Regions from separate parts of the Heyndrickxia sporothermodurans genome, predicted to be linked through region 2. Evidence: a T-box and tRNA genes for the amino acid it is inferred to sense, from the RefSeq annotation. Region 2 holds a T-box; the other holds one or more tRNA genes.
The links. A T-box is a leader RNA that pairs with one kind of tRNA and senses whether it is charged. The one in region 2 lies ahead of serS (serine--tRNA ligase), so its partner is inferred to be a tRNA-Ser.
Positions count from the first base shown of each region.

Region 1: it encodes a tRNA-Ser, which carries the amino acid that the T-box ahead of serS (serine--tRNA ligase) is inferred to sense. The anticodon was not compared.

Region 1 covers NZ_NAZB01000084.1:2,402-21,309, forward strand. The annotation lists gene B5V89_RS19210 (hypothetical protein) at 1-125, opposite strand, end outside; gene B5V89_RS19215 (DUF6114 domain-containing protein) at 150-563, opposite strand; gene B5V89_RS19220 (DUF6230 family protein) at 594-1,199, opposite strand; gene B5V89_RS19225 (GAF domain-containing protein) at 1,535-2,821, shown strand; gene B5V89_RS20535 (response regulator transcription factor) at 2,837-3,028, shown strand; gene B5V89_RS19230 (DUF1659 domain-containing protein) at 3,126-3,344, shown strand; gene B5V89_RS19235 (DUF2922 domain-containing protein) at 3,379-3,594, shown strand; gene B5V89_RS19240 (YvrJ family protein) at 3,686-3,829, shown strand; gene B5V89_RS19245 (metal-dependent hydrolase family protein) at 4,026-5,294, shown strand; gene B5V89_RS20285 (hypothetical protein) at 5,664-5,837, opposite strand; tRNA gene B5V89_RS19250 (tRNA-Ser) at 5,978-6,067, shown strand; gene B5V89_RS19255 (YmaF family protein) at 6,632-7,018, opposite strand; gene B5V89_RS19260 (hypothetical protein) at 7,290-7,484, opposite strand; gene B5V89_RS19265 (YjcZ family sporulation protein) at 7,573-7,692, opposite strand; gene B5V89_RS19270 (YjcZ family sporulation protein) at 7,740-7,832, opposite strand; gene B5V89_RS19275 (Lrp/AsnC family transcriptional regulator) at 8,329-8,769, opposite strand; gene B5V89_RS19280 (carboxymuconolactone decarboxylase family protein) at 8,891-9,307, shown strand; gene B5V89_RS19285 (cysteine hydrolase family protein) at 9,444-9,722, shown strand; gene B5V89_RS19290 (GTP pyrophosphokinase) at 10,014-10,769, shown strand; gene B5V89_RS19295 (lmo0954 family membrane protein) at 10,995-11,342, shown strand; gene B5V89_RS19300 (PspA/IM30 family protein) at 11,359-11,997, shown strand; gene B5V89_RS19305 (BglG family transcription antiterminator) at 12,151-14,112, shown strand; gene B5V89_RS19310 (PTS sugar transporter subunit IIA) at 14,121-14,573, shown strand; gene B5V89_RS19315 (PTS sugar transporter subunit IIB) at 14,579-14,869, shown strand; gene B5V89_RS19320 (PTS ascorbate transporter subunit IIC) at 14,890-16,164, shown strand; gene B5V89_RS19325 (sugar isomerase domain-containing protein) at 16,180-16,923, shown strand; gene B5V89_RS19330 (site-2 protease family protein) at 16,957-17,397, opposite strand; gene B5V89_RS19335 (acyl-CoA dehydrogenase family protein) at 17,556-18,692, shown strand; gene B5V89_RS19340 (YjcZ family sporulation protein) at 18,859-18,908, shown strand, end outside.
Region 2 covers NZ_NAZB01000006.1:829-7,361, reverse strand. The annotation lists gene serS (serine--tRNA ligase) at 20-1,300, opposite strand; T-box leader at 1,344-1,593, opposite strand; gene pdxT (pyridoxal 5'-phosphate synthase glutaminase subunit PdxT) at 1,639-2,226, opposite strand; gene pdxS (pyridoxal 5'-phosphate synthase lyase subunit PdxS) at 2,239-3,120, opposite strand; gene B5V89_RS00985 (serine hydrolase) at 3,246-4,613, opposite strand; gene guaB (IMP dehydrogenase) at 4,769-6,235, opposite strand; gene B5V89_RS00975 (YaaC family protein) at 6,337-6,533, shown strand, end outside.

The sequences.
Region 1 (18,908 bases), on a different contig from region 2:
TCAACACGATCCGCCTCAATGATAAAACCTTCCGATGATGAACTTTCAGCAATAGATGGATGAATCCATGTCCCGCTACAAAGAATATAAAGGATAAGAATAAAAGGCAGTGTTCTTTTTAACATAGCTATCACCAAATTTCGAATGATTCATTTACTTGCCGCAATTTCTTGAATTGTTTGATCTTCTTCTGTTTGTTTTTTGTTAGTAGAAACCGGTACAGTTCTCCAGGCGATAGAAAAGGAACCACCAATAATTCCGAGAATCGTCCCGATAAAAAAGCCACCTAATGCTCCCATAATAGATAAAACGGATAAAAAAATAGTTAAAATTCCAAATACCGTATGAAATTTCGGGAAAATATAGCCTAAAATTCCTAAAAGGACAATTAAGCCGCCGAAAATAATTCCGATGACAACTAAATTACCAGGGGCAAAGGCGATTTGAATTAACTGCAAAGGTACATATAAAATAATAAGACCAGAAAGGAGCGACAAAGTCGCCCCCCAAAATGGTCGGCTCATTCTCCAGTATTTAAAACGCTGTCTAATCGTTTGTTTCATTCTTTTTCAACTCCTAGCGAGAGCCAATGTTTATTTGCCTTTTTTAATAAATTCAACTTTCAATCCAGGTAGTTTAGCTACTTGTTGGAAAAGGTAATGTGTATCAAGGCTACCGTTTTTGATTGTGACGGTTGTTGCACCTTGTGTAAAAGCTTTGCTAGCAGCTTCTGGATCATTTGCTTGAACATAATTTTCGCTTATATTCATATTTGTAAATTGAGCATTTCCTTGTACAAGTGCCGCTTTTTGAATAAGACCAGTTAATTCAACAGGAACACTGCCGTTACCAGCAGTAATCATCACTGTGTAATCACCGAGAAGCGGAAGTGAGACTTCTTTTGATATTTTTAACCCTTTAATAGTGACTTCTTTAATATCATTTACAAATACTGGCTTTACATGGTCGGCACCTTTGCTCGGTTCACCGTAAAGGGACCCATACAATTTGAACCCTTTCCCTTGCATCTCATCAAACGATACATTGAACTTTCCAATACCACCCATCGGCATTGCATAGGCAACACCTGTTGCTCCAAACACTGTTAGTAGTGACCCAAGAAATAAAAAACCCGCTAATAGTGCAATTAAGAAATGCTTTTTTGATGTTTTCCCCTGTAAGACCATTGCCTCATTCATTTAGATCTTCACCCCTTCTTCGTGTTTAACGTATTAACTGGATAATCAGGTCTCTGTTTTGGCAAACACCCCCTTTGCAAGCGGTTTCAAACCTTTTTTCTTAAATTTTATTCAAAAAAGTGTGAATACTGAATTCCTATATATGTAGGAAAATCAATTTTTCATTCCCTACAAATGTCGTGTTCCAGTTAATGACAATTTTCGAGAAGTTATGTCAAATTTAATCTAATTTTCGTGTAAGAAAAAGGACTTAAGTAAGGAACGTTATGATACTATAAAATATAGACGGAATGTTCAAAAAATATATCGATGCAGGAAAGTAAGGGGAGAGAATGGTGAATCTCACACTAAATAATCATATGAAACTAGTGTTGAAGAATGGCGTTGAACTTTTATGTGATCATCAAGACCAAATTATTAAAGAATGGGCAGGCATTTTGGAATACATGAAAATTCATCATAAAAAATCTGCGCACGCATTTGAGTTCGCTTTTTCATTCTTTTCTCAATTCCTAAAAATGAGTGAACAAAATATCGACCATTTAATTAGTGATATACGGACCGAGTGGTTTCAACAATTTCATAGACCGCCAGAACCAAATTTATTAATTTTTATTTTGTCACTATTAGAAAATGCTGTACATAAAGTAATTAAATTAAATACGACCCGTTCATTTCATTTGCATCCTTCTGTCCAGTTTTTGTTTTCAAAAATTTGCGAAGAAATGCTTGCATCTACAAAACATGACAAGTTTCATATCGATTCACTATGTGAACAGATGGTTCGATCAGAGCAATTAGATATTGAATGGATAGCTAGAGTGGAGCATGTGGAAAATGGGTATCAATTAAAAAAAATTACAGGTTTATCAATGGAAACAAAATTCCAAGTAATAGCATCATCATGGTTCCAAATCACTGAAGAAATATTGCAAAAAACAGGAGGGAAAAAGGGAAGAAGCGATGTTTTTCCTATCCCTTGGAAAAATGAAACTTTGCTCTTTTGTATCAATAATCATGATGGATCGTCTATCGTTCCGTTTTTGACATATGCAATGCATGTGCTGCAAATTGAAGAAGAAAACTATCAAATACATTGGAAAGATGCGGTTATTTTATTTAATGAATGGATAATGCGTTCGAAAAATTTGGATGAGGCAATTAAAAATATTGCCTACGGATATGCACATTATTTGCCATTTGAGAGATGTGCAATTTTTCGCTATTCGAACATCGAAGAAAAAGGACAGGGACTCTTCGGCTATCATTTTAATGATGAAGAAATTCGGAGTATTAAAGAAAATATTGATAATTTTCCTTCATTATATAAAAGTTTAGCACGATTAAATCCTGCAAATGAAGCATTAAAGAATTTTCAGCCCATGTATTTTTCACATGCATCGGAGGAATTTCCTTATCGCTATGTTCAAACGTTCCAACTAGAATCCGTGGTTGTTGCACCGATTTATGTCCCCGCTGATGGCAAACTTATAGGAGCTGCTTTTTTAGATAGAGGCCCGGGAAAGTTTTTTGATGTCGACAGTAATACATTTGCGGCACTATTAAAGTTTGGTCAAGGTGCAGGAGAACTTTTATCAAAATTCACTGAACCTGAACATTGACCATCAAAAGAGCCGTTGCTATCTTCTAGGGAAATCAGTGTATTAGAATTACTTGCTGAAGGAGCCTCCACAACGGAAGCTGCCGAGGCTCTTCATTTAAGTGAATACACGGTACGTGATTATGTATCAAATATTATGAAGCGATTAAATGCTAGAAATAGAACAGAAGCCGCTGTTAAGGCAATTCGATTAGGAATTATAAAGTAGAAGTTGAAAACTCATCAATTTTGGTGAGTTTTTTTGTGCTAGGGGTGCCTTATTTTCCTTTTCATTTATATATATAAGGTGAAAGGAGGTGAGGCACATGGCTGATATCCTTTTAAAGGGTTCCAGTTTAAAACTTGTTTTTGATAACGGTGTTGATGAAAATGGCAAGCCTATGTTTAAAACAAAAACATTTAATAATATTCGTCTTGAGGCTACGGCGGATGAATTATTAAAGGCTGCACAAGCAATTGATTCGTTATCTCAAAAAGACTTATTTAATGTAGAGCGAAACGATAGCTCTGATGTGAAGGCGTAAGCTATTTTATTAACATTGCTAGGGAGGTGAGAGGATGAAAACTTTGGAGCTTCAATTTACTACATCTGAAAATAAAACAGCACGAATTTCTATCGAGGATCCAATTGAACCGGTTGATACAAACAAAGTAAAAGCAGCGATGGAAGAAATCATTGCATCAAACGTATTCGTTAGTTCAACTGGCTCAGCCTACACTGAAATAAAAGGTGTAAGACTGATCGAAAATAATGTAACAGAGTATACTGTTTAATTAACTTAATTTTTTATATAAGGGAAAGGCCTGAATTCCATTAGGACAGGTCTTTCGTGCTTAATGGAATTTTTTGAAAGGAGGAAGAAAGATGGATCAGCTATTACCCTTCATTAGTGAAGTCGGCTTTCCAATTGTTGTTACGTTGTATCTACTCTATCGTATTGAAACGAAGTTAGATGCAGTTGTACAATCAATCGTAAGCTTGCCCGAGCGTTTGAAGAGAATAGAGTAGAGAAAAAAGCTTGAGAGGGAAAAGACAACCTTTCAAGCTTTTCTGCTATAGTTTACCGCGTTTTTGAATTAATTTTTTATTGGTATAAAGGAAAGTTTAGATTTACGAAAAAAAATGAAATTTTAAGAAGGATTTTCTTTTATTTTTATTGAATATTATAAATGTTAATAAAATTTAAAAGACTGGAGTGCTTATGGTGACTTACATACTAGTGAAAAACGGAACGCTTATTGATGGAAACGGCGGGCAACCCATTCAAAATGCTGCAGTACTAATTAAAGAGAATAAAATTGTGCAAGTAGGAAAGCTTGAAGATATTAATCTCCCTAATGAAGAAGTAGACGTAGTTGATGCGGAAAATGGATACATTCTTCCGGGCTTAATTGATACACATGTTCATTTAATGATGGAATTCACAGATATAAGGAAGTCTTTAGCTACACCGTTCGCATATAAATTTTATCAAGCAATTGGATACATGAAAAAGACCATTGATGCAGGGGTAACTACTGTTCGTGATGCAGGATTTACGGATTTAGGAGTGAAACAGGCGGTGGAGGACGGGCTTGTACTTGGCCCTCGTATGCAAGTAAGCATCAATCCACTGACGATTACGGGTGGTCATGGGGATAACTGGACCCGCTCAGGAATTGATACGACTAGTCCTTCTTACCCTGGAATGCCAAGCGGATTTTGTGATGGGCCGGAACAAGTTCGTCAAAAGGTGAGAGAAATGCTGCGAGCGGGTGCGGATATTATTAAAGTTCATGCAACAGGTGGGGTAATGAGCCCAACAGACCATCCGGAGTTTACGCAATTTTCGCAAGAAGAACTAAGGATTATCGTTGAAGAGGCGAGATTCCGCCGTGGCATTAAAGTAATGGCTCATGCACAAGGTGCAGAAGGGATTAAGAATGCTGTTCGTGCTGGGATTCATTCCATCGAGCATGGGATTTACCTGGACGATGAAGCGATTGAGTTAATGTTGAAGCATGGTACATATTTAGTACCAACATTACTAGCACCAGTAGCGGTATTAGAGCAAGGGAAAAATAGCGACAATATGCCGGAACATGCCATTCAAAAATCATTAGAAGTGATAGATATTCACCATGAAAGTGTCTCGAAGGCTTTCAAAGCTGGTGTGAAAATTGCAATGGGTACTGATGCAGGGGTGATGCCACACGGAAGCAATCTTCGTGAATTAAATCTAATGTGCAGCATTGGTATGAGTCCGATGGAATCAATCGTTGCCACGACAAAAGTAGCTGCAGAATGCCTTGGCTGGGAAGACAAGCTCGGTACAGTTGAGGAAGGAAAACTAGCAGACCTTGTCATTACAAAAGTGGACCCACTTGCAAATATTTCATCACTTGAAGATCAAACGAATATTGTTGCTGTTATGAAAGATGGACAAATAGTAAAAGATCTAAGAGTGGGGACATCGAATTTAGTTACTCAATAATTTTAAAATCAATTTTACTTATGAGAGGTCCTTTATTATTATAAAGGGCTTTTTCTTTACTAAAGACCGCACCTGGATCATGGGCTGCATCCAATGTCATACTACCGAAAAATGCATTTCCTGCTTCGGCAATGAATTTGATATTTAGTAAATCTGGTTATCCAAGTCGCAGGAGCAAACCAGCTGCGGGTAACACAGCAATCGGAAGCATAAGTGATTTACCGATTTTCTGTAAAAATGAAAGCATAACGCACCTCCTAAAAATAAAGCTAATTACTATTTTAGAATAGTATAAAGTTATTAAGATGTATAGACCAATTATGTGTCATAAATTATTTCGATATAATTTAAAAAATAAAAAAATGGGAGCTAATCTTTCTTAGGCTCCCGTTTATCCATTTCTTGAATAATATCGATCAAGTCTCCTATTGCACGTTCTCGTATATAATCATGATTGTCTTCTAATTGAACTGCCACACTAATTAACATTCTTTTAATATATGTCCAGTCTTCTTTAAAGGATAGAAAATCGATATTTTCCATTGAGGATTCCTCCTTTTATATGTACGTAATTAATGATAATTTAACCGAAATACTGGTTGATTATTCCACTAAAAAATATGAGAAGTGTGAGTATTTCATTTGTCATACGATCAGGGTTTACTATATAATAAAAGTAAATTGGAGAAGTACCCAAGAGGCTGAAGGGGACGCACTCGAAATGCGTTAGGGGTTAACAGCCCGCGTGGGTTCAAATCCCACCTTCTCCGCCATAATGATTACAATATAAATAGTTGAAATTGTGACCTCAACTCTAGGTTTTCGTAAAATGAAGGCTTATGTTTGAACAAAATATGAATTAGTAATTAGTTTTGAGTAAAGTTGTATAAGTTTATAGAAAAGGGCAATCGAATTGAACTCATTCGAATGCCCTTTTTCTCACTTTATTAAGTCAGTATATTAAAAAAGGTCGGCAAATGCCTCTTCCTGTAACGATCTCTATTTCTAATATCTTATTATATGAAATAATAAAATCTTTTTCATAAGTTATTAAAAACTTAAATCCCTAATCTGGTGAATATATAACATTACGACAACTTTTATGAAAAAAAGCCTCTGGACTAATCTTAGAGGTTTCTATTATGTATGCCTGTATATTTAGTTAAGTATAAAATTAGCGCTTCTGTTGGATGAGTTTAGAAAAAAGTATATGTTAGTCCAAGCAGATTTTTATATGAATCATAAAAATATATAGAGTAGGTATATACATCATAATTGGATTTAACATTACGTTAATTGTAGTTCATTTTTGTATTTACAATAATTCTTAAACGGCCTTAGCTACTTGGACTAGTATTGCCACTATATTTATGTGAATGAGGGTGGGAGCCGTTAACTGTGGTTACGCCATGAAATTTATGGTAATGGCCTCCATCGGGCAAGGCAATTGCCGGTCCTGTGACACCTCGAATTTCATGTTTATGTCCATCATCAAAGGATGTAACTGTAAAGTATTCATGTGTATGAGGAACTCCACTTGGAGCAGGTTTAGTTGTACCTGCATATCTATGCTCATGTCCAACGTTAAAAGAAGTCACACCGGAAAAATGATGTTTATGAAGAGGCCTCCCATCCCACGAAGTAAGATATAAAACATGTGAATGCTCAGAATCCAAATTAGAATTAGGTGAATGAAAAATTAAACCTGTAATCGGAATATCCATTAAGCTACTCCACCTTCCCTTGATTTGTAAAGCTGTGGAAAATTTCTAGATAAAATTCACTTTCTTATCAACTACAATATATTCCTCGTTTTCGGAAAATTTCATTACATTTGCAGTAATTGTATTCGTTAATGAAAAAAATACGTACTCTTCATAGATGGCTAACGGTCTGTTTCACATCCCTAAGTTTTGGTAAGGTATGATATATGAAAAATAGGACCTGTTTTTCAAGCAGGTCCAAGAATGAATTTAAATAGTTTTTTTGAGCAATTTAAAAAATACGTCTTCTAAAGCGAAATGAAAAGACGAAAATAACTGCTGCAAATGGTATAAATCTTCTGCCAAAACCAGACCTTAAAAAGAATCCTCCTGGAGGTGGATCCCCATCAACGACTCCCCGATACACTCTCCCGTCGCGCATTCGCACTTCAACCGGTTCGCCTCGATATCTCATCATTGGATTCATTTTTCCACTTCCTATCTTTTTGTGTTAAACAAAAGGACAGAAGCAGCTGTCCTTTTAGAGGGAAGTTCACTTCATATTTATTCACTCATTATGACCAAAAAGAAGTTCCTACAATGATAAGCAAAATAAACAACACAACGATTAAAACGAAGGAGCTACCACCATAAGATGTTCCCCCATAGCTATAACCACCGTAACCATAAGACATTTATTAGTCACCCCCTAGTTCTATTAATATTAATTGCACTTAAGACATTAATAACCGCCTCCAGAGAAAGAAGTTCCTACAATGATAAGGAGGATGAACAATACTACGATTAAAGCAAATCCCATACCAGTGCCTCCCATTTTGAACACCTCCTACTCTTAAAATGGATACTATATCTATCCACTATTACATTATGTAAATCTTAATTTTAAGGAATGGACAAACATATAGAAAAATAGAAAATCCATGTTTGTCTAATAGATTTAAATCCTATGAGAAAAAGAGGTTGGGACAAAACCCACCTCTGAGATGAAAAAGCCGGTGAAATTTTACGACAAGTAAATTTTCACCGGCTTTAATTATTTTTTGAATAAAAATAAGGACCACTTCTGATAAAATTAAGTCACCACAACAAAATTATACAGAAAGAAGGTTCCTTAAGTTTAAAAATTATACCATATTTGAAGCTAGTTATGTCCCAGCCCCTTTAAACATTATTTTGAATTTCCTTTTTCATTTCAATTACAATAAATAATCGCTCTTCTCTACAATTTGGAGACCACTATTCAGTTTTATTAAATTTCCATAACGTTATTAAGCATCATAGGTAGATAGGTGTACATTGATTGATTAAAATCAGTCCGATCCGATTCTTAAGTTCGTCTCAATTTTAGAAAAAATGAAATGTGTTACCGTATGAGCATAAGGATTTACATCATCAATAAATTCTTCTGCTTTAGCAAATGTCTCGAATTGCATTTTAAGCATATAGCAAGCATTTCCAGCAATTCGGTAACAAAACTCTACATTTGAAAGACCCTCAATATATTTCTTAAAAGATTGATAATCGCCATTTTTGATAGTTGCTTCTATAATGCATTGAATAGGGAGCCCTAGTTTACCGTAGTCAACCTCTAATGTATATCTCTTTATTACTCCAAATGATTCCATTCGCCTTACCCGCTCTGTTACAGATGGGGAAGATAAATTAATTCTTCTTCCAAGTTCACTCATCGATAATCGACTATTTTTGCTTAATTCATCAATAATTTTCTTATCAATTGTATCAATTTGCATTTTTAATAAAATCCTCCAATTTGCATTAGTTTTTAAAAGAATATATGTAAAATGAATGTAATATTTAATGTGATTATTTAAAGTTATTCGGTAAAGTTAATACTACAAGGAGGTAGTAATGATGGCAAGAATTAATGAATCTGAATTTGGAGAGACACCTTTTCAAAGACTTTTAGGCCATAATATAGATATCTTAAATGGATGGAATCAATTAGGGGAAGTGCTGGGAAAAGATATGAATCTATCATCTCAACTAAAGGAACAAGTTAGGAGAACGTTAGCGCATAGTAATGGTTGTGAGTATTGCAAGGCAAAAGGAAAACCTGAACCTCATTTGTTCGATGAAAAAATATCTATTGCAGTAGGTTTTGCTGAGGTTTTTATAAAACAAAAAGGGGATATATCAGATGCTCAATTTGATATATTGAGAGGGTATTTTTCGGAAGCAGAAATTAGTGAGCTACTTTCGTTTATTACTTTTACTACCGCTTCCCAGTATTTTGGAGCCATTATGAAATTAGAATCTATGACAACATAATAATATTGCTACACCTGTTATGTTTAGTAGGACAGGTTGGGGAGGAAGTCCATTTTTCTTGTGTAACTAACAGGAAAAGTTTGTTACATTTAATATATTTTACAAAGAAAAATTCGTATCATTCAGCAGGCACAATATGCATAATGCAGCATTAAGTATTAATGATGTACAAAAAGCAATTGAAGATGAAAAATGGGGACTACGAAATAATCCAGAAGCAGAATTAAATATAAGAAAAATACTAAAGTACTGGCGAGAAATCAATTGGCCAGTTATTCACGTGCAACATAGGTCAGATAATACATCTTCAGTGTTTTATCAAGAAGGTAGAGGATTTGAGATCAAAGAAATCGTTAAGCTGATTGACGGAGTTTCAAACCTGAATGAATTTAATTTGCCTTTTTTGAGTAAGTAGGTTTATATATTATATCGAAAATAGAGCGAAATTTGAAATGGCATAGTGGATGCACTCTGTTGACAAATGACACAGTGTCATTTAATATTTAAATACATAATAATGACACCGTGTCATAATAATGTGAATACAGATGAAGGAAAAGTCAATTTATCTGAAGAATGTAAAAAAGTTAATTTCTAAATTACAGAAGCAAGGAATAAATGTCACAATGTGTAAAAGACCAATGATAAAAATGGAACAAAACTAATATATAGATATAGTGTTTTTAGCATAAAGGAGAAAAATGAAATGGGAGTAATAGAAATCGATGATAGAAAGCAAATGAAATTCATGAAAACTGAAATACTTCGATTTATGATGGGATATAAATTTGCTTTGGATGAAATAAATACGAAAATTGACATTTTAAAACAAGAATTTCAAATTATGCATGATTATAATCCGATTGAACACGTAAAGTCGCGGATAAAATCTCCGAAAAGCATATTAAAAAAGGTTAAGAAAAGAGGATATGATTTTTCATTACCTACAATAAAGGAAAAGGTACGTGATATTGCTGGAGTTCGAATTACTTGTTCTTTTATTTCGGATATTTATGAAATTAGCAATATGCTACAAAATCAGAAGGATATAGAAGTAATTGAAGTGAAAGATTATATAAAAAATCCTAAGCCTAATGGCTATCAAAGTTTACATTTAATTATCAAAATTCCTATCTTTATGTCTGATAGAGAAGAACGAGTATATGTAGAGATTCAAATTCGTACAATCGCAATGGATTTTTGGGCGAGTTTGGAGCATAAAATTTATTATAAATACAATAAAGAGGTTCCCCAAAAAATTAAAGATGATTTAAAAGACGCAGCAATTTCTTCTACTTTACTAGATAGGAAAATGGAGAATATCCATAAGGAAATGGATAAAATTAAAGAAAGCGTCAAAGATGAGGATGATTTGCAAGAATTATTGATAAATAATGAAAAATTCCATCTCCCATACGATTTTTTAACAGCGGATTTCATGGGAAGAAGAGAAGACAATTAATGGCTAAAGACTGAATCGTTGTAGAAGCGGTAGAAAATAATTAAAAATGAACTATTTCAAAAGAAAAAGGACAACCTTTCTGTGTTTAGAAGGTTGTCCTTTCATATTATTACTGAAAATTTTTTCGCTAATTAAGCCTTAAGTCCGATAAAAAAATAAAGCTCGAGATTGTTAATCGATTGAAAGGATTTCATTATCATTAAAGTATCGAAAGGGGAAATGAAAATGAAAAAATTCTTGATGTTTATTTTAGCGGGTGTGTTAGGGATTGTTGCTTTAGCGAGTATAGGAAATATTATCGGATTAGCAGTTAGTGTGGCGATTGCCTATTTTTCACTGAAGCAATTTCTAAAATCCGATTCATTTGGAGGGAAATTGTTATGGGCGATTATTGGGGTAATTGCTGTAGGTGCTACTTTTTCAAATCTACCAGCAATTGCGGGGATATTAGCTTTATACCTTCTTTATGTAGGATATAAAAATTGGAAAAAGGAAGAAAAGCCAACCCAATCATCGAAAGATCCATTTACAAGCTTTGACCAACAATGGAATGACATTAAAGGAAAATTTTAAAAAGGAGATTATAAAAATGACAACATTATTCGAAAAAATTAAAAACACCGTATTAGCTGACCTTAACGCCGTAATGGATAAGAAGGAAGAGAAAAATCCAATCGCATTATTGAATCAATATCTACGTGAAAGTGAAAATGAAACAAATAAAGTAGGCAAATTAATTGAGAGACAGTATATGTTGAAAGAAGAATTTTACCGTGAATTGCAACAGGCTGAATTTATGGCGGAAAAAAGAAAAAAACAAGCGAAAATCGCATTAGCAGCTAACGAAGAATCCCTTTATGAAACAGCGATACATGAAGAAGCAATGTACAATGATCAAGTCACTCGATTGAAAGAGGCCTACACACAAGTGACAGTCCAATTAGAAGACCTTGAAAAGAGACATCGCGAAATGAAGCTGAAATTAAAGGATATGCATTTTAAACGGATGGAATTGATGGGGAAAGAAAATGCAATGAAAGCGAACGCCAAAGTTAACACTGTCCTTGATCAATCAGTTGTTGGTAAAGCTACCAATCGTTTCGAGGAAACAGAGCGCTACATGGAGCAACTTGAATCCAAGATCAATACGGGATATGAACAAAGTTTGTTCGATATTAGAATGCAACAATTAGAAAAAGGGTTAGATCAAGAAGGCGAAAATAAATAGCATTGTAGTTGGAGATAAATATGTATGTAGTATAGTGGATAAGTCATCGAGTATAGATGACTTATTTTTTTTATTGCCACATCTGCGGAAATACTTAGTTATTAATGTGGCGGTTGAAAAGGATTACAATAAAAATGTAAAGGATGTGAGCAGATGATTTCCTTAACGAAACGACAGATGGATATTCTGAAACAGCTTTTAGGTCAAGCGGATTATATTAATGTCAAGCAGTTAGCTGAGTTGTATGAAGTAAGTGAAAGAACGATAAGGTATGATCTCGACTTTATTGAAAGTTTCTTAAAAGAATATGATGTTACCTTAATTCGGAAGCCTGGAAAAGGAATATACCTCGAGATAAGTCCTGAAAAGACTTCAAGGATAATAAATGAGCTTTTACAGTTAAATCATTATGTAGTAACGAAAAAGGATCTCATCTATATGCTCAGTATTCAAATTCTTTTAGAACAGAATACCACCCTTGAAAGCCTAGGTGAAACGTTTCAAATAAGTAAAAATAGAGTTTTTCAATATATGGAGAACGTGGAAGAACTGTTTAATCAATACGGTGTAAAGGTCGAGAAAAAACCTTCTCGTGGGATATCTCCTGTTGGAAATGAATTAGATATTCGAAATGCTTTTGCATCCTTATTTAATGAAGCAATTACATTATCAGCACTATCAAAGCAGTATATCTTTCAGCAGTTTGATGAGGAACTGCTTCATTTGTCTAAAAGGTTTACGAAGGACTTTGAGAACCATTTATCTATTCAATTTAGTGACGATTCATTAGACGAGCTTTATTTAATTCTTTGTTTTCAACATACTCGATTACAAAGAGGGTATATCGCTGACTATCCATTTGTTGAGAAAAAGGAATTTTTAAAGACAAAGGATTTTCAGCAATTAAAAGAAATATATCAGTCCATCTTTCACATCACTCTTGAGGACGATGAAGTTGTATATTTATTGAAACAAGTAAAGGGAGCTAAAGTGTCTGTTTATCCGATAGGAGATGTTCCTTTCAGTAAGCAAGAAGATGCGTACCAAATCACTTATTTATTTGCGACTGAAGTGGAAAAACGCTTAGGAATCAATTTTAAACAGGATTTAGAGTTTATGAATGGTTTAATGGTGCATCTGCAGGTTGCCTTGCATCGACTTTTCAATCACCAAAAAATTGAAAACCCTTTAACGGAGCAAGTAAAGTACAAATATCGTTTTATCTTTGAAATTACTCGTAAAGCATTATTGAAAATTGAAGAATTGTATCATTTTCAATTACCGGAAGAGGAGATAGCCTATATTGCTATGCATTTAGGTGCGAGTTATGAAAGACACTCCTTTTCAGGATATATGCCTACAGCGTTAGTTGTTTGCGGATCAGGATTAGCGACTTCTTCGTTATTGGCCACTCGATTAAAGATAATGCTTCCAGAGTTAAAGGCTTTCGGACCAATTAGTATGTCTAATCTCGATCAATACATGGATCAAGAGTTTGATTTTATTATCTCAACCGTACCTTTAACGATAAAGGATTATGAGGTTGTAGTCGTTAATCCACTTTTGGAACCTGAAGAACTGATGACCTTAAAAAAACTAGTTTTTAAGAAAACGTATCAAAAGCAAATGGACGAATTGATTCGAACAGAGCTACCTTTAAAGGATTACCATGAGTTAGGTGATCTTATTCCAATGAACCATATTCAATTACATGGGGATGTGGATAGCTGGAGAAATGCGATTAGACTTGCTAGTCAATCACTTATAGAAAATGGCTTTATAACCAATCAGTATACTCATGCAATGATTCGTGCAGTTGAGGAATTAGGTCCATATATGGTGTTTATTCCAGAAGTGGCTATTGTACATGCATCTTCAAAGGAAGGTGTATTGAAGGATGGCGCAAGTCTTCTTGCATTAGATAAACCAATCCCGTTTGGCGATTCGGAGAAGGTAATGGTTCAACTAATATTTGTTATCTGTTCTACAATGTCTGAGTCCGACTTATTTATTCAACTTGTCCAAATTCTCGAGGAAAACAATAATTTGGAAATCTTAAAAAGCTCAAAACGCATTCAAGAAATTTTGAAATTAAATAATGAAACAGCAAGGTGATGTTTGATATGTCTCAACTGATAAAGATGCAAAACATTCAAGTTCAGCAAGAGGTAGCAAATTGGGAGGAAGCGATTCGGAAGGCCGGGCAATTACTTCTAGCAAATAAAAGTATTGGTTCCGACTATATTGAGGATATGGTGAATGCTATTCATGAATTGGGACCATATATTGTAATTGCCCCTCATATTGCTCTTGCCCATGCAAGACCTAGCGACAAAGTAAAAAGAAATGATATTAGTGTCATTACGCTGAAACAACCTGTCGCTTTTGGAAGCGAGCACAATGATCCGGTAAATATTGTTTTTGCCTTTTGTGCGACTGAAAGTGGCGGACATTTAGAACAGCTGACTAATTTAGCGAGTTTGTTAGATAAGGATACGGTTTTAAGTGTTTTAAATAATAGTAATAGTAATGAAGAGGTATTTCAGATTTTAAATAATGAATTTAAAGGAGAATGATAATCATGAAAAATTTAAACATAATTGCGGTTTGTGGATTTGGCGTAGGGTCTTCAATGGTATTAAAAATGAAAATTGACGAGGTATTGAAGGAAGAAGGAATGACTGCAAAGGTTTCTACAGCAGATGTTGGTTCTGCGGCATCAACTCCTTGTGACATTATTTTTACTTCTAATGAGTTAGGAGAAAAATTATCGCAAACTGCAACGGTTCCAGTCGTTAAAGTAAATAATTTTATTGATAAAAATGAAATCAAAGAAAAAGGATTGCCTGTTATTCAAAGCTTGCTTTCATAATTCAAAGGGGATAATAGACTATGCAAATTATTAACTTTATTGTTAACCAAATCCTACGTGAGCCCGCACTATTCTTAGGAATAATTGCGGCCCTTGGATTAATTATTCAAAGGAAAAACTTTTCAGATATTATTAGTGGAACATTAAAAACTGTTATTGGTGTTGTCATATTGACACAAGGTACAAATATTTTAATAAGCTCAATCACACCATTATCTGATGCATTTAATGATCTATATAAAATTCCAGCGGAAAAATCTTTACATCCTCTTGGAGCAGATAAATTTCTTAGTACTTATGGAAGTCAAATCGGGCTGTCAATGCTTCTTGCCTTTTTAATAAATATTATCGTTGCTCGTTTTACTCCATTGAAAAATGTATTCCTAACCGGGCATATGTTGTTTTGGTTCCCATTTGTTTTCACTGCAACAGCGGTTGAAAGTGGCTTAAAGGGTGCAGGAATTGTTATCTTCGCTACTATATTTGCTGCGTTATATTTCATAATTGCACCAGCACTAATTAAACCATTTGTTAAAAAAGTAACAGGTGGAGATTCATTTACACTTGGTCATCCGACAATTGGATTATCCATTGTTTCAGGACTTCTTGGAATGGCCTTTGGAAATAAGAAAAAATCAACTGAGGACATTAAGTTTCCTAAGCAAATCGAATTTTTACGTGAAATCACAATTACTTCTTCATTAGTTATGTTTATCGTGTACTTAATTGTCGGCTTTTTAATCGGCGGCGATCAAGTAGACAAAATCTTTGGAGAAGATAAAAGTTTAGTAACCTTTTCATTATTACAAGGTGTTTTATTTGGAGCTGGTTTAACGATCCTACTTCAAGGTGTACGTATGATGCTTTCTGAAATTATTCCAGCATTTAAAGGGATTTCTGATAAAGTCATTCCGAATGCTGTGCCAGCATTGGATTGTCCAATTATTTTCCCATTTGCACCAAATGCCGTTATTATCGGTTTCCTCGTTTCAATGGTAACTTCAACAATTACCTTATTTATCATAGGTGGAACTGGTTTATTTCCATATGCCATTGTTCCTTTAACGATTACATGTTTCTTTGAAATTGGGACAGCTGCGGTTATCGGTAATGGAACCGGTGGTTTAAGAGGTGCGATTATTGGATCAGCGGTTGCTGGTGTATTGATGATTTTACTCGTAGGAATTTCGATACCGTTCTTACAGCATACTGTATCAGAATGGATTATCGTGTTCGGAGGAAATGATTTATCTTTATGGGCATTTATTTCTGGGGCTCTCGGAAAATTATTTTAGTGGAGGCGTTTGAACTTGAGAAACTATGTTCAAGAATATTATCAACATGTAAATAAGATTACAGCACAAGTACTAGACACCCAATATGATCAGATTCTAAAGGCAGCAAAAGCTTTCTCTGAATCTATTAAAAATGGAAACACGATTTATGTGTTTGGGGCATCTCATGCTGGAATTATTGCAGAAGAGTTGTTTTACCGTACAGGCGGCTTAGCTGTTATTAACCCAATTCTTAATCCGACATTAATGTTAAATACCCGTCCAGTTACATTAACATCACAAATGGAAAGAATGAATGGATTTGGAAAGGAAATCTTCAATTCTACTGCAGCAAAAAGTGGAGACACAATATTAATCCATTCCGTTTCTGGTAGAAATCCGGTATCAGTTGATATGGCACTAGCGGCTAAGGAAAAAGGGTTAACAACGATTGGGCTTACCAATATTACGTATTCCTCTCAAGTTTCATCCAGACATGAAAGTGGAAAAAATCTGTATGAAGTCGTTGATATTGTTATTGATAATTGTGGAGATTTTGAAGATTCCTCTATGCTTTTAGAAGGAATGGATCAAAAAATTGGCCCTACTTCAACCATTATCGGATCGTTTATCGTGAATTCGATTGTAATTGAAACCGTTAATAATCTATTAAAAGCTGGAGTTACTCCGCCAGTATTTCATAGCGCGAATGTCGACGGTGGGGATGAATTCAATAAAAAGGTTTTAGAAAAAAATAAAAATAATATTCATTATATGTAAAAATGTTAGGGTCAAGCGATGTTCTTGACCCTTTTATTTTTGCCGCATAGCTTTTAAAATCGTATATCCATCCGACTGTCTTACCCCAATTCGAAATGGGATAAGATTAATAAAGAAAAGCCAGAAGTTAAATAGTGCAAATAATTGACAGATTCCTAAATGATCAACAGGGTTCCATTGCTGGACAATCAGCCCAATAACACCGTTAAGCAAAGGTCCGAACGCTGAAATCACAATCTGCTCCGTTTTTGAAAAATATGGATATCGTTCACTTGCAGTGTGAGCACCGAGCATATAGAAAATATATATACAAATCGTCCATTTTCTATTCTGAATAGAAAACAGTTTAGGTCCAGCACCAATATTCAGTTCAATTTTGTCTGCTTTCATCAAATAGGAACCTAATGCATGACCAAGCTCGTGAATAAATACAGTAATGGGCGCTGCAATCAATAGGAATATAAGAATAATCATGGCGAACTACCTTTTTTATTTTATTTTACCATTTATAAAGGGTCTCATTTTGAAAATTTGTATCTATTTTATTTCACTTAATTCCGACCTATTCAGTAGAAATTAAATATAAGAATCGTTAAAATGAAGATATAGTTTTGATGAGAGAGGTGTAGTCAATGGATTTACTAGCTTTACAAACGATAGATGAACGGTTGGATGCAATTAGAGAATTTATTCCTGTTTTTAAAAAACGTGCAGTAAAAAATGACCAAGAAGGACGTTTTCCATTTGAAAATATCCGCGATTTGAAAGGGATCAACTATACACAACTTACTGCACCTAAGATGTTTGGCGGGGGAGAGATTCCTTTATACGAGTTTGTTCGATATCAAGAGGAAATTGCTATCGGTGATGGCGCAACTGCTTTATCCATCGGCTGGCATATGGGACTAATGATGAATTTAACAAAAAACCGTCCGTGGGAGGAAAAACTATTTTCCTATATTTGTCGGAAAGTGAGCGAGGGGGCGCTACTTAATGTGTGTGCAACAGAAGAACAAACAGGAAGCCCAACAAGAGGCGGAAAACCGCTCACAAGCGCGGTGAAACTTGGAGATAAATGGCTAATTAATGGAAGAAAGACATTTTCAACGATGGCGCCAATGCTGGATTTTTTTGTTGTTTCTGCAACGATCGAGGAAACAAATGATGTTGCCTTCTTTTTAATTCCCCGAGACTCAGACGGCGTTTCTATTAAGGAAACATGGGATAGTGTGGCCATGAGAGCATCTGGGAGTCATGATTTAGTGTTAGAAAATGTGAGCATTCCTTTAGACTACTTAACTGAAAAACTTTCTAATCGCAAAAAGGCAGCGACTGGCTATCTGCTTCATATTCCTGCCTGTTATTTAGGAATAGCAGAAGCGGCAAAGCGGGAGGCAGTTCTTTTCGCAAAAAATTACACGCCGAATAGTTTGTCTCACCCTATTTTTGAGTTACCTGCCATCCAACATAAATTAGGAGAAATCGAGCTGAAACTTATGCAATCTCGTCACTTTTTATATTCAGTAGCAAAAATGTGGGATGAATCCTCACCGGAAATACAAAATCAAATGGGACCGGAACTTGGGGCGGTTAAATTAGCGGTGACGAATCAGGCAGTAGAAATTGTTGATCTTGCGATGCGCATTGTCGGTGCAAGAAGCTTGTCAGAAAAAAGTCCTTTGCAGCGGTATTATCGAGATGTTAGGGCAGGACTACATAATCCACCAATGGATGATATGACACTGATGCTATTAGCAAAAAGGATCTGAAAAAAATACGAAAAAGGGCAGCTTTCTTATCGGAAGCTGTCCATTTTTATGGAAATTTCACCATGACTAAAAGAGCCTAAATTTTAAAAAAATAGTCATATCCCCAATCGTACTGAGTCATTTTTCCATAGTCTATAAGTGTAAAGGAAAGAGGAGGTGGTTATAAATGGGTGGAGCTGGATTTGGAACAGGATTTGCATTGCTCGTTGTCCTATT
Region 2 (6,533 bases):
CTCCTCTTTATTACTAGCCTTATTTTAAGCTAATTTTATCTACATTACGCATATATGGGCGTAAAACTTCGGGGATAACTACACTGCCGTCCGCCTGTTGGTAATTTTCCAAAATAGCCGCAACAGTTCGGCCAATAGCCAATCCAGAACCATTTAATGTATGGACATGTTCAGGCTTAGCATTGGCATCTCTTCTGAAGCGAATATTTGCTCGACGCGCTTGGAAAGACTCAAAATTACTGCAAGATGAAATTTCCCGATATGTGTTATAGCTTGGTATCCAAACCTCAATATCGTATTTCTTTGCAGCTGTAAACCCTAGATCAGCTGTACACATACTCATCACTCGATATGGCAGACCAAGCAATTGGAGAACCTTCTCAGCATTTCCTGTTAGCTTTTCTAATTCATTATATGAATCTTCCGGCTTTACAAACTTTACCAGCTCCACTTTATTAAATTGATGCTGACGAATTAAGCCCCTCGTATCACGACCGGCAGATCCAGCTTCAGATCGGAAACATGCACTAAATGCAGCATAGTTAAGCGGTAATTGATCATTGTTTAATATTTCATCACGATGTAAATTTGTCACTGGAACTTCAGCAGTTGGAATAAGGAAATAATCCTCGCTATCAATCAAAAAAGCATCCTCTTCAAATTTAGGTAATTGACCTGTACCTGTCATACTTGTACGATTCACCATATAAGGTGGTAAAATTTCTTCATAGCCATGCTCTTCGACATGTAAATCCAACATAAAATTAAATAATGCTCTTTCCAGTCTAGCACCCAAACCTTTGTAAAATACGAACCGGCTGCCCGTTACTTTTGCAGCACGTTCAAAATCCAAAATATTTAAATCAGTAGCTATATCCCAATGTGGTTTTGGTTCAAAGTCGAACTCACGAATCTCTCCCCATTTGCGGATTTCCACATTGTCATCCTCTGTTTCCCCGACAGGCGTACTTTCATGAGGAATATTAGGAATAGACAACAGTAAATGATCTAATTGTTCTTCAACAACTCGTAATTCATCATCGAATTGTTTAATTTGATCCCCAACCGCACGCATTTCTGCAATTAAATCATCCGCGTTTTGTTTTTCTCTTTTTAATTGAGCAATTTTTTGTGTTACTTCATTACGTTTGCTTTTTAGATCCTCCGTCGCAACAATTAGTTCCCTCCTCTTCGTATCAAGTTCCTCAAATTTATCAAAATCTGAAAGATCTTCACCTCTGTGTTGTAGCTTCTCTTTTACTTCATTAAAATTAGCTCGTAAATATTTGATATCAAGCATTTATAACTCCTCCTTATTAAAAAATAAAAAACTCCCGTCCCTAAAAAGGGACGAGAGTTACCCGCGTTGCCACCCAGTTTGAAAGTATAAATACTTTCCACTTAATCGATAACGGTTTTACCCGAAAGTACTTACTAATAAGAAAGACAAAAGCGCCTTAGGCGGCCACCTTACCTTATTTCGTTCAGTACTTTACTCAAGGATGGATTCACAAGCTTCCTTCATCGGTTTACACCAACCACCGACTCTCTAGAGAAGTCAATCTTGTTACTATTTCCTCTCACTGCTTTAGTCAAGATTTTAACAATTAATTTACTACAATTATACCCTATTTGCAACTATTTATTACGTTTTTTATATTCTTTTACCATATTAATAAAGTATTGTGTCAATCGAAGATCATCTGTCAATTCGGGATGAAAAGAGCACCCTAAAATATGTCCATCACGTGCTGCGACGATTCTTCCATTATGCTTTGCGAGAATTTCAACATCCTCACCAACCTCCAAGATGTGCGGAGCACGAATAAACACAGCATTGAAATGATCTGTCACACCCGCAATAGCAAGATCCGCCTCAAAACTATCAACCTGCCTGCCAAATGAATTTCTTTCAACGATAACATCCATAAGACCCAGATGAGGTTGATCATAGCCTTTAATTTCCCTTGCTAACAATATTAGTCCCGCACAAGTCCCGAAAATTGGCTTGTTTTGTTGGCCAAATTCACACAGCTTGTCCATAAAGTCATACTTATCAAGTAAACGGCGCATTGTCGTGCTTTCTCCACCCGGAAGAATTAACCCATCTATCTCATCTAATTGTTCCCTTTTTTTTATTACGACAGCTTCTTCGCCACAGTTTAGAATAGCCTGAACATGCTCTCTAACAGCACCTTGTAGGCCTAATACTCCAACTTTAATCATTCCCAAAACTCCTTACCAACCTCTATCTTGCATACGTGTTTCCGGTGTTAATGTTGAAATTTCTATACCTTTCATAGCAGTTCCAAGATCTTTTGAAAGATTAGCAATTAGTTCATAATCCTGATAATGTGTCGTTGCCTCAACAATTGCCTTAGCAAATTTTTCAGGGTTATCTGATTTGAAAATACCTGATCCAACAAATACACCGTCTGCACCTAATTGCATCATTAATGCTGCATCAGCAGGAGTTGCTACCCCACCTGCAGCAAAATTTACGACAGGTAATTTCCCAAGTTTTTTAATTTCAAGTAATACTTCGTATGGAGCACCTAATAATTTAGCTTCAGTCATAAGCTCATCCTCATTCATGCCTACTACTTTACGAACCTGGGCATTCACCTTTCGAATATGACGAACAGCTTCAACAATATTTCCTGTTCCTGGTTCTCCTTTTGTCCGAAGCATAGAAGTTCCTTCTCCAATACGACGTGCCGCTTCCCCTAAATCTCTACAACCACAAACAAATGGAACAGTGAAATCTTTTTTGTTTAAATGATATTCTTCGTCGGCTGGAGTTAAAACTTCACTCTCATCAATATAATCTACACCCATCGATTCAAGAACACGCGCTTCAACTATATGACCAATTCTAGCCTTCGCCATAACTGGTATACTAACAGCATTCATTACTTCTTCAACAATGCGAGGGTCAGCCATTCTTGCTACTCCTCCAGCTTTACGTATATCAGCAGGAACTCTTTCAAGTGCCATAACTGCAACCGCACCAGCTTGTTCAGCAATTTTTGCCTGTTCAGCGTTAATTACATCCATAATTACGCCGCCTTTTTGCATCTCAGCCATTCCACGTTTAACTCGATCTGTACCAAATTCCACAATCCTCAGCCCCTTACCATAGTTGTAAAATACAAAACATTTTAATTCTTTAAAGCCTATTTTAAATAAACAGCAAAAAGGACACCGTGTCAAGACAGGTGTCCCCAATAAATTTTATTTAATTCTTAAAACCAGCCTTTTACCGTGGAAGTAATCCCACTCCAAACATCAGAAAAAAAACCGCCGACCCCACGCATCATTAGTACAAACCAATTTGCCTTCTCAACTTTATCAGCCGTAACAACATTTACAGTAGCATATTTATGTCCATCCAAATAACCGAAATCATTTTTGCCACTATATTCTGCAGTCAATGTTCCAACCTTTTCACCTTTTTTAACAGGGGCGGTTAGTTCACCCGATTTATTAAGCTTGTCCTTATCAATATTAAAAGAAGGCTTATAAAGCTTTTCTTCACCATTTTTTATAACAACTTCTAATGGATTTTGTGTTTGAATGTTAACTTTCTTTTCCTTCCCTTTTACTACAGGAATTGATTCATGTTTTTTAACTTTATATCCCTTTGGAAAAATTTCTTTAACAGAAAAATTCGCAAAGGCATAATCCATCATCTTTTTCGTCTCGTCGAATCTTGCCTTATAGCCGCCCTTACCTTTTCCATTCGTCGCATTTTGTACAACTGTAATTACACGCATGCCATTTTTTTGAGCAGTACCTGTAAAACAATATCCTGCAAATTTAGTCGTTCCAGTTTTTAGACCATCTACACCACTATCCTTTGTTCCATATACTAGTGTAGGAAGCATCCAGTTCCAATTTTCCATATTAATATCTTCGTCTGGGCCTGCATGGAATTTTGCTTTTGGAATACTAGACGTTTTTAATACCTCTGGAAAATCATTAATTAAATGGGATGCTAATTTTGCGGTTGCTCTAGCAGACATAATGTTTTCATCTGTTGGACCTGATCCTTTTGGTTGCATTCCTTTTAAATCTTTATTATTAAGTCCAGTACTATTAACAAACTTATAATCTTTAAGACCTAATTCCTTCGCCTTTTCATTCATAAGTTTAACAAAGTTAGTTTCAGATCCAGCAATCGTTTCCGCAATTGCAATTGTAGCAGCATTAGCGGAGTACATTGCCATTGCTTGATAAAGGTCCTTAATTTTATATTTCATATCTTTTCTTAATGGTACATTTGATAGATTCGTATCATGTGAGATTTTTTGAACATAGTCACTTGGAGAATATTCTTGATCCCATTTCACTTTTCCTTTTTTAATTGAATCCAAAAGGATATATTCGGTCATCATTTTAGACATTGAGGCGATACCTAGTGCTGTATCTGCATTTTTTGCATATAATACTTTTCCTGTACTAGCTTCTACTAAAATTGCTCCATCCGCGTGTATATCTAATACATCTTCGGCAGCTAAAGCTGTTTTTGGCAATTGTATAATACCAAATATCAATGAAAAAGCCATTATAAAGGCTATTACTTTTTTCAATCTCTTATTCTTCACTAACATGCCCTCCATCAATTTTTAATACACTTTCGTTATTTTATCATAAATTTTTGTATAATAGTAGCTATGTTAAGTATGCTCTTAGTAACAAAAAGTGGCAGGAACTATACTTTAGGTATATGTTCCTGCCATTTTGGTATATATAGGTTCACCAATGCTTATGATAAGGAATAATTTGGTGCTTCCTTTGTTATTTGGATGTCATGTGGATGACTTTCTCGAAGGCCGGCTCCTGTCATCTTGATAAATTGAGCTTCATCACGCAATGCCTGCAAATCTTTTGTTCCACAATATCCCATCCCAGAACGAATTCCTCCTAGTAATTGGAAAATTACATCTGAAAGTGGACCTTTATATGGAAGTCGACCTTCAATGCCTTCGGGAACAAATTTTTTCGCATCTTCCTGAAAATAACGGTCTTTAGAACCCTGTTCCATCGCAGAAACTGATCCCATTCCACGGTATACTTTAAAACGACGGCCTTGGAATATCTCCGTTTCTCCGGGACTTTCAGATGTTCCTGCAAGTAAACTTCCTAACATAACAACATGTCCGCCCGCAGCCAAAGCTTTAACGATATCTCCGGAATATTTTATTCCTCCATCAGCAATAATTGCCTTTCCATGTTTTCTTGCTTCTGTTGCACAATCGTATATAGCTGTAATTTGCGGTACACCTACACCGGCAACTACTCTCGTTGTACAAATAGAACCAGGTCCGATACCAACTTTTACAATATCAGCCCCTGCAAGAATTAGTTCCCTTGTAGCATCTGCAGTTGCCACATTCCCTGCTATAATATTTAAATTAGGATATGCATCTCTAATTTCACGAACTGTATCAGTAACGCCTTTAGAATGGCCGTGTGCTGTGTCAATCACAATCACATCTACATTCGCTTTTACAAGTGCTTCCACACGTTTCATCGTATCTTTTGTAACACCTACAGCAGCACCAACGAGAAGTCTGCCTACATTATCTTTTGCCGAATTTGGAAATTCAATTACCTTTTCAATATCTTTAATTGTAATTAAACCTTTAAGCACACCATTTTCGTCTACTAAAGGAAGTTTTTCTATCTTATGTTTTTGAAGGATTTTCTCCGCTTCGCTTAATGTTGTCCCTACTGGAGCAGTAACTAAATTCTCTTTAGTCATCACATCAGAGATTTGTATGGAAAAGTCCTCAATAAAACGCAAATCGCGATTTGTAAGAATTCCTACTAATTTTAGTTCCTCTTCGTTATTTACAATCGGAACACCTGAAATTCGATATTTCCCCATCAAATGTTCTGCACTGAAAACCTGATGATCAGGGGTTAGAAAAAAGGGATCTGTAATGACTCCACTTTCAGAACGTTTAACTTTATCAACTTGCTCAGCTTGTTGTTCAATGCTCATATTTTTATGGATAATTCCTAATCCACCCTGTCTTGCCATTGAAATAGCCATTTCAGCTTCAGTAACAGTATCCATTCCAGCACTGATAATTGGAATATTTAACTTCAAAGATTTAGTTAGTTCTACTTGTAGATTAACATCCTTTGGTAATACTTCAGATTTAGCTGGAACTAGTAACACGTCATCAAACGTTAAACCTTCTTTAGCAAATTTAGTTTCCCACATTTCTATTCCTCCTGCTCCAAAAATATTATTAGTAGGTTATCAATTGGTTAAACTACTGTCAAGGAAATCACGATATGTCCAACTTTTCTAATAATTCGGAGGTGATTATTTTGCAAGATATTTGGCAAAATCTAACATATTTTCACTCCGCGGAAAACGCCCAAAAGTTTCTGCATCACTGTTACAAGGATTCTCTTTATGATAAAGCTGAAATAAAGAGCTATGAAAATTGTTACCCTTTTATATATTATTTGCAACATGGGGAGATTTACTATAATCAATCCTCAATAGCTCCAAT